4 regions of the Rhizobium sp. CG4 genome follow, and region 4 is predicted to be linked to each of the others. Evidence: predicted binding sites of a transcription regulator. Region 4 holds the regulator's gene; each other region holds the start of a gene.

Region 1 (2,187 bases), on a different contig from region 4:
AAAAGGACCGCGATGATACCCATGGTCTTTTGAGCATCGTTACCGCCGTGACCGAGTGAATAAAGCGATGCCGAAATGAACTGCATGATACGGAAGGTACGATCAACCGCAAACGGCGTCTGGCGCACGAAGATCCAGGACACCGCCAGCACCAGAACCAGGGCCAGAAAGAAGCCGATTGCCGGCGACATAAAAATCGCGCCAGCGGTTTTCAGGAAGCCGCTCCAGACGATTGAGGAAACGCCGACCTTGGCAATGCCAGCACCGATCAAGCCACCGACCAGAGCGTGCGACGAGCTGGATGGAATGCCGAAAATCCAGGTAATGATGTTCCAGACGATCGCCCCGATCAATGCGGCGAAGATCACCGCAGGCGACACGATACCGGGGTCGATGATACCGGTTCCAAGTGTTTCAGCCACATGCAGGCCAAAGAACAGAAAGGCAATGAAGTTGAAAAATGCAGCCCAGGCTACCGCATATTGCGGGCGCAAAACGCGCGTCGAGACGATCGTTGCGATTGAATTGGCCGCGTCATGCAGCCCGTTGAGAAAGTCGAAAAACAGCGCGATGCCGATCAGGGCCGCCAAAAGCGGAAAAGCGAGTGTCGCGTCCATCAGACGTTCTCAATCACAATGCCGCTGACTTCATTGGCGACATCTTCGAACCTGTCGACAACCTTTTCCAGTTCGCCATAGATTTCGCTGCCAATCATGTAGGCCATCGCGTTGCCAGTCGCGCCGTGGCGCAGGAACAGGTCTTTCAGACCCTGATCGTGCAGGTCATCCGAACGACCTTCGACACGGGTAACGTCCTCGGCAATTGCGCTGAGGCGCTGGGCATTGGCGCCAACCTTGTCGAGAAGTGGAATGGCCGCTGCGACAAGATGTGCAGCTCGCACGATCTCTTCACCCATCTGGCGCATCAGCGGATCGAAGCTTCTCTGCTCAAACAGGCGGATGGTCTTTACCGTTTTGTGCATCATGTCGATCGCGTCATCCATCGACTGGATGAGATCCTTAATGTCACCACGGTCAAAGGGTGTGATGAAGCTGCGACGAACCGCAAGGAGAACGTCACGGGTGATATTGTCGGCGCGATCTTCAAGCTCAACGATACGTTCGCAATTGGCTTCAAGGTCTATGCCATTCAGAAGATTCCGCAAGGCTTCTGCAGCCTCCACGACCGTTCGCGCATGTTCATTGAACATATCGAAGAACTTGTCTTCGCGCGGCATCATTTTCCGGAAGATACTCATCATGACTTCTATTCCTTGCCTTCAGGCTGATCGCTGTTGCGCTGTCATAAAACTGTCATAAATGCAACTGGACGATTGAAGCTTGGCTAAAAATCAGCGATTTATCTTTGGATGAAAGCCCCAAAACCGGACCGTAAGAGGTCGCCTCCCAAATCAAGCAGTTTGCTGCAACAATTAGCATCGATGCCGGACAAGCTGTTCACTGGCGGGTTTCGAACGCAATATGGCGCGTTGTGTTTTCGGCGGTTAGCCGAGCAAGATGACATTCAGATCCTGCTGGTCACAACGAGAGGCACGGGGCGATGGGTCATTCCCAAGGGCTGGCCGATGAAAAAGAAAAAGCCCTATCAGGCTGCAGAAATCGAGGCCTGGGAAGAAGCGGGCATTCGTGGCCGTGCCAGAAAGAAACCGGTTGGTCGATACACATACCTCAAATGGCTGGATGACGGCGATGTCGCACCCTGCGTGGTTGAGGTTTTTCAAGTCGAGGCCACCGATGCCGTCGCCGACTTCAAGGAACGAGGGCAGCGCGAGGTCGCATGGTTTTCTCCCGACGAAGCCGCGCGCCGTGTTCGTGAAGTAGAGCTCAAGTCGCTGCTGGTCGAATTTCGGCCAAAAGGAAAGTAACAGCGAAAGTGCAGGCAGACGCGGCTGAAATCGAAACTTAGCTGAGGAAGCAAAACACTCCCACACCTCCCCGAAATGCCAAGCGGCATCAAAAATAAATAGTAATAAATCATCACGATTTTTATTAAAAATTGAAGCTTTAGGCACATAGTCCCGAGAAGAGATATTTCGCGGAGGGGGACCGAAATGAATGCGAAAGCCGTAACAAAACCACTTTGGATCAAGATCACAGGCTACGGCTTTGCCGCTGTGCTTTTTGCCAGTGCTGCCATCGGTGGACTGGCCTGGTATCGTCAGGCGGA
Region 2 (2,187 bases), on a different contig from region 4:
GCGCGCCGTCTACCGTTGCCGATACCAGCTGCGGATAGGCCGCCTCGCCTTCTGCACGCTCAAACAACATGACGTGCGAACGGGCACCACCATCTTCGACCAGATCGGCCTCGTTGGCAGTTGCTAGCAGATTGCGGCCAGGGATCGCCACAGCACCTTCTGGAGAGATGCCGGATGGCAGAAGCTGTGTCAGCTCAGGTTCTGCGCCGGTATCCTTGTAAACGCCAACCACAGAGCTACGCTCGGACAGAACGAAGATAAAGCGGTCATCGCCAAAGGTTGCGACTTCAAGACCTTCAGGCTCTACGCCCTTGGCTCTCGAACGCTTCTCGGGATAGTGGCCGATACTGGCGACGGCATGTTCCAAGGAAGCGCCAGCTTCATAGAGGACCTTGCCAGCTGTGTCGAAAATGGTGAAGCCGCGTGCGCCGCCTTCCCAGTCGCCTTCATTGGCGATGACAACACGATCTGTGCCCAGCCACTTGATGGCGTCAGGTTCGCGTTTACGGGCTTCCTGCTTGTCCGTGAACTTCAGGGCGCCGTCCGACTTGGTGTCGATGCCTTCCAGGTCAACCGTGCCAGCGGAGAAGTGGCTTTTGACCGTGCCGGCTTTGCCATCAACAATCACGATGTGGTTGTTTTCCTGCAGCGTCACGGCAATGTCGCCATTCGCGTTGATGGAAACGAATTCCGGCTCTGGATCTTCCGGTGCGATATCTGCCAGGCCAGTCATGTCAATGTGCTTGACGGTGGCGCAATCGGCAACGCCGTCTTTTAGGGCAACCGTGACCAGATAGCCAGCCGGCATCTGCGGCAATGCACCATCATTGACGTCTTCATCGCGTTCATTTTCAATCGCGATGGCGGCAAATGTCTTGTCTGGGGAAATGGCGACAGAATCAGGCTGACCGCCCAGATCGCAGCTGGCTTCTATCTTTTTGCTGGCGATATCGACAGTCACCAGTTTGCCAGATGGCTTTGTGAAGCTTTCAGAGGTATTCACACCGGCCAGAACCTTGGTTCCAGCAACGGCGACCGACGTCGGTTCACCTTCCAGCAACAGGGCACCACCAGCCTTCGGTGCCTTGGCATCGGTAATGTCGATAAAGCCAATGCCGCCCAGCGGGCTGTCGGAATAGATCAGTGTATTGCCGTCTTCACTGGCCGCGATGATCTCAGCAGACGATACCGTTTTGGCGTCCTTGTCCTTGGGCAGGTTTAGCGCCACCGGGAAAGATGCAATGCGGTTGAAAACCTGATCAGCAGCAGCAGGCAAGGCGACGGAAGTAAGCAGCACAGCCATCAGGCCGGCCGAAGTAAAACGAAACGTCATGGGAAGCCTCCTGTTCCATTAAATCGAACAGTCGGCTTCTGCTGCATGCATGTTACACACGAATGACAGACATAGTTTATTTAGCCGGGTCATCCACAGCAAACAGACGCAAGGCAAAATAAAAACCCGATGCAAAGGCACCGGGCTTTCAATTTCAGTACTCACAAGCCAAATATGCGCTCACTCGCCGCGAGGCAGCGCATAGTGGAAACTTTAGGAGTTCACGGCGTCCTTGAGACCCTTGCCAGCCGAGAACTTCGGCACGTTACGGGCAGGAATATCAACTTCAGCACCCGTGGACGGGTTGCGGCCCTTGGAGGCTTCACGACGGCTGACAGTGAAGCTGCCAAAACCTGCGAGGCGGATGTCGCCACCATTCTTCAGTTCGCTCTGGACGGTTTCGAATACAGCGTCAACTGCGGAAGCAGCATCTGCCTTAGTGAGACCGGCCTTTTCGGCAACTGCGGAAACGAGCTCATTCTTATTCATGTTTCCACCCCTTTCTATGGTTTGAAACGACTCAAATTAAGCCGGGCGCAGAATAGCTAGCTACCTGCGACCCGCAACTCAAAAGCGCCGGAATCGCCTGAAAAACAAGAGGTCTAGCTGCTTTTTTCACAACAAAGGCTGGCATTTCTGCCAGCCTTTGTGTGTTTTTTACCAATATTGCTTCACGTGAGGTCGCAAAACCTCAATGTGCGATCGTCTGACCGGCGTCATCGACACCTTCGACGGTGGCAACGAGTGGCGTCTCAATGCTGCCATCCCACTCGATCGGCTCGGGTTTGCGCAGTAGCGCATGCTCGATAACCTCACCCATGCGGGACACAGGAATGATCTCCATTCCGTTCTTC
Region 3 (2,187 bases), on a different contig from region 4:
CACTTCCGGCATGATTTCCGGGTTCGGGTTGGCAAGAGCCAGAATAAGCGGCTTTTCAGCCATCTGTACCAGCAGCTCAGGCTTCAGAACGCCAGCCGCCGAGAGACCGAGGAAGACATCTGCGCCATCGATGGATTCGGCCAGAACGCGTTTGTCGCTCTTCTGGGCGTAGATTTCTTTCCACTCGTCCATCAGGGTATTGCGGCCGTCATAAACGAGGCCCTCAATGTCGTGAACCCAGATGTTTTCCTTCTTGGCGCCCAGCGATACCAGCAGGTTAAGGCAGGCAAGGGCGGCCGCACCGGCGCCTGACGTGACGATCTTGACATTGCCAAGCGACTTGCCAGCCAGTTCCAGGCCGTTCATCACGGCGGCAGCCACGATGATCGCGGTGCCATGCTGGTCGTCGTGGAACACTGGAATGTTCATCTTTTCGCGCAGCTGGCGCTCGACTTCGAAACATTCAGGCGCCTTGATGTCTTCAAGGTTGATGCCGCCAAAGGTCGGCTCCAGCGCCGAGATGGTCGAGACCATGTCGTTGATGCCGGGCGCGTCGATTTCGATGTCGAATACGTCGATGCCGGCGAATTTCTTGAACAGGACGGCTTTTCCTTCCATCACTGGCTTGGAGGCCAGCGGACCGATATTGCCGAGGCCAAGAACAGCCGTACCGTTGGAGATAACAGCCACCAGATTGGCGCGTGCCGTATATTCGGCGGCCGTTTCGGGGTTCTCGTGAATGGCAAGGCAAGGTGCTGCAACACCCGGCGAATAGGCCAGTGCCAGGTCGCGCTGGTTGCCGAGCGGCTTGGTCGGTTGAATTTCGAGTTTGCCGGGGCGCGGATAGCGGTGGAAAAACAGCGCCTGTTCGTCCAGGTCAGCACTTGCTGGTTTTGGTTGAGTTTTGTTTTTATCCTGCGAATTCATTCCTGCACCGCTTTTTTCAAATGTTTTCGTTGGGCTTCTGAATACATCAATCAGCCCCATGGTACAGCCGTTATTTGATTGATTCGTGTCAAAATGAGTGTGGGTGAAGAGGGTTTTGCGGCAGAAAATAGTCCTTTGTCATGATGCTGAAACACGACTCTGGTTCTGGAGTATGTAGTTTGATTGCCAAGACAGGGGGATGAATTCCGTGGCCCGGCAAATGGAAACCAGACATTTCAGAACCTTATTTATCTCGGACGTGCACCTTGGCTCCAAGGCTGCCAAAACCGACTACCTCCTAGATTTCTTGCGTCATCATGATGCTGACACGATCATTCTGGTGGGAGACATCATTGACGGCTGGCGTTTGCGCCGCAACTGGTACTGGCCGCAAGGCTGCAATGATGTTGTGCAGAAACTGCTGCGCAAGGCGCGCAAGGGTGCCCGGATCATCTATATTCCCGGCAACCATGATGAGTTCCTCAGAGAGTTTCCCGGTTCGCACTTCGGCGGTATCGAAGTCGCCGAACGTATGGTGCATGAAGCGGCAGACGGCAAGAAATACCTGATCATCCACGGCGATGAGTTTGACGTGGTCGTGCGTAATGCCCGTCTGCTCGCTTACCTCGGTGACTGGGCCTACGACGCAGCAATTGCCATCAATGTGATACTGGCAGCCGTTCGTCGCCGTATCGGCCTGCCATACTGGTCGTTCTCGGCCTGGGCAAAGCTGCAGGTCAAACATGCCGTCAACTTCATTGGCGAGTTCCAGCGCGTTGTGGTGGACGAAGCCAAGCGTAACGATGTGGACGGCGTTATCTGTGGCCATATCCACCACGCCGTGATCAGCGAGATGGATGGTATCCGTTACATCAATACTGGTGACTGGGTGGAAAGCTGCACGGCAATTGCCGAAAATGAAGATGGCAGCTTTGAACTGATCACCTGGATGCAGGCTGAAGAAAACCCTGAAAACATCGAGCAGGAAGAGCAGATCGCTCTGCCACCGTTCCCGATGCGCGCCGCCTGACGTGACAGAGTGACAAGCGCCTCTCTGCGGCGTGCATTTCATCTCAGGCTGTCATCTGAAAAATAGCGGTTGCCTCCAGTGACTGGCGGCAACCCAACTACTTTTTCGGCGTTACTTTGCGTCCACGTGCCACTTTTTCCGGGACGCTTTTTCCGTATTCATTCCACCAGGCCGTCAACGCTTCCATTGTCGGACCGAGGCCTCTGGCTTTCGCAGTTATCTCGTACTCC
Region 4 (2,187 bases):
AACGAAGGTTTTCGCGCTTGCTACATTGGCGAAGCATGTTGCAGACAGCAAGGCTGCCGCAATGAGGCCAATTTTGGAATTCATGTATAGCTCCCACTTTTATGTTCCCGTTTGTGCCAACAGACGGGAATGGTTGAGTCATTATCGTAATTTCAGTCTGTTCCGATGCCGGAGCCACAACACGGGAAGAGCTTCACAAGGCAGTTTCCGTTTTGCTGTTCCAGCCTCGCTGCCCCCATTGCCAAAATAACGGGCGCTGTAACCGAAAAGCTGTCTTAGCATCACGAGAGGCAGAGGCGGAAGCCCCCTTTTTGCCTAAAGATATGATTTATTCTGTTACAACCAGAGATTCCTGTATCGATACAGGCCAGCCTTATTTAAGGCTCTGATATGTGAGGGAATTGGTGCCACGCAAAACCAGCATCTTGGCAAATCAGGCAAAACGCAGAATCCGCATAAAACAAGGGCTTAGAGGCTGTGCAAAACCATGCGCGGAAATTTTCACGTAAAAATACTATTTATTTTCAATTAGTTGAATCGCCAATCCGTATGACTGAAAACAATTTGTCATAAAAAATAAAAAAGTCCGTTGACATAGAGCGCTGCTCGCCGTACATCGCTCTCCGTCGCCCAGATGGCGGAATTGGTAGACGCGCCAGCTTCAGGTGCTGGTACTCGCAAGGGTGTGGAGGTTCGAGTCCTCTTCTGGGCACCAATTTCTTGATTTAGTTATCTAAATCAGCCTGCAAAAAAGCTCCGGTCTCCGGAGCTTTTTTGCGTTTAGGGCCTTAATTACTCCTCACAGCCTGTCCGAAAATGATAGATTTCGACCAGTTCGAGCACGCAGTTTTACTCGTCGGATTGGGCGTGTCTGAAACCGCAAGTTTTCAGGCCAATTTTGCCCCAAAGCGGGGATGCCAAGTCCTCATATCGAAGGACGGTAGCAGCGATGAGTTGCAAGCTCATGGGTAGTGAAAGCTCTCCCAAAAACAAAAAGCGCGACTATGAGCCGCGCCTTTGATGTTTTTATATGATGAAAAGCCGGATCAGGCTTCCATCGAATAACCCGCACCACGAACTGTGCGAATGACATCCTGCATATTGGAGAAGTTTAGCGCCTTGCGCAGACGTCCGACATGCACGTCGACAGTACGCTCGTCGACGTAGATATCATGCCCCCAGACACCGTCGAGCAGCTGCGAACGTGAGAACACGCGTCCCGGTGAGGACATCAGGAACTCCAGCAGGCGGAACTCGGTTGGCCCAAGGCGCACTTCACGGCTTTTACGGTGAACGCGGTGCGTTTCACGATCAAGCTCGATATCACCGCATTTCAGCACCGAAGACAGCACCTCGGGCTTCGCACGGCGCAGCATGGCTTTCACACGTGCCATCAATTCTGGCGTGGAGAACGGCTTGACGACATAGTCATCCGCTCCGGTGGCGAGACCGCGAACGCGTTCACTTTCTTCACCACGCGCCGTCAGCATGATAATCGGCAGGCGTTCTGTTTCAGGCCGCATTCTGAGGCGCCGGCACAGTTCGATGCCGGAAACACCCGGCAGCATCCAGTCCAGCAACAGAAGGTCAGGAACCCGTTCCTGCAAACGAATTTCTGCTTCGTCTCCACGGGTGATCGTGTCGACTTCGTAGCCTTCGGCTTCTAGATTGTAACGCAGCAGAACGCTCAGGGCTTCTTCATCTTCTACGACTGCGATCTTCGGCAACATGGCTGTACTCCGCTCAAGTCCGTCTATCTATTATTCGGTTACAGCACCGAGCGTGTTGGAGCTGTCGTCCTTCGGACGATCACCTTCAAGCTGGCTGCCTGTTGCCATGTAATAGATGGTTTCGGCGATATTGGTTGCGTGGTCACCGATACGTTCGATGTTCTTGGCGCAGAACAGCAAATGCGTGCAGGTGGTGATGTTGCGCGGATCTTCCATCATGTATGTCAGCAGTTCGCGGAACAGCGAGGTATACATAGCGTCGATTTCTTCATCACGCTCACGGATGGCATTGGCCTTCTCGGCAGAACGCGTTGCGTAAACATCAAGCACTTCCTTGAGCTGAACCAGTGCCAGCTCGGACAGGTGCTCCAAGCCGCGTGCCAGCTTGCGTGGTACGCCCGTGCCCTGAACAGCGATTACGCGCTTGGCAGTGTTCTTGCCAAGGTCGCCAACGCGC

The links. The regulator PhoB, encoded in region 4, activates phosphate uptake and scavenging genes when phosphate is short. The targets are predictions, from matches to a motif close to TGTCATNNANCTGTCAT.
Region 1: the regulator PhoB is predicted to act here: its motif matches at 1,301-1,317, upstream of HGO37_RS21320 (DUF47 domain-containing protein).
Region 2: the regulator PhoB is predicted to act here: its motif matches at 1,385-1,401, upstream of HGO37_RS07600 (esterase-like activity of phytase family protein).
Region 3: the regulator PhoB is predicted to act here: its motif matches at 1,064-1,080, upstream of HGO37_RS06500 (UDP-2,3-diacylglucosamine diphosphatase).

What each region holds. Positions count from the first base shown of each region.
Region 1 covers NZ_JABAEG010000008.1:288,243-290,429, reverse strand. Annotated here, with positions in the region: gene HGO37_RS21325 (inorganic phosphate transporter) at 1-617, opposite strand, end outside; gene HGO37_RS21320 (DUF47 domain-containing protein) at 617-1,261, opposite strand; gene HGO37_RS21315 (NUDIX hydrolase) at 1,370-1,885, shown strand; gene HGO37_RS21310 (methyl-accepting chemotaxis protein) at 2,072-2,187, shown strand, end outside.
Region 2 covers NZ_JABAEG010000002.1:523,807-525,993, forward strand. Annotated here, with positions in the region: gene HGO37_RS07600 (esterase-like activity of phytase family protein) at 1-1,333, opposite strand, end outside; gene hupB (DNA-binding protein HupB) at 1,547-1,822, opposite strand; gene lon (endopeptidase La) at 2,025-2,187, opposite strand, start outside.
Region 3 covers NZ_JABAEG010000002.1:282,727-284,913, reverse strand. Annotated here, with positions in the region: gene HGO37_RS06505 (NADP-dependent malic enzyme) at 1-927, opposite strand, end outside; gene HGO37_RS06500 (UDP-2,3-diacylglucosamine diphosphatase) at 1,127-1,957, shown strand; gene HGO37_RS06495 (winged helix-turn-helix transcriptional regulator) at 2,055-2,187, opposite strand, start outside.
Region 4 covers NZ_JABAEG010000003.1:127,191-129,377, reverse strand. Annotated here, with positions in the region: gene HGO37_RS10865 (ABC transporter substrate-binding protein) at 1-84, opposite strand, end outside; tRNA gene HGO37_RS10860 (tRNA-Leu) at 629-715, shown strand; gene phoB (phosphate regulon transcriptional regulator PhoB) at 1,047-1,730, opposite strand; gene phoU (phosphate signaling complex protein PhoU) at 1,761-2,187, opposite strand, start outside.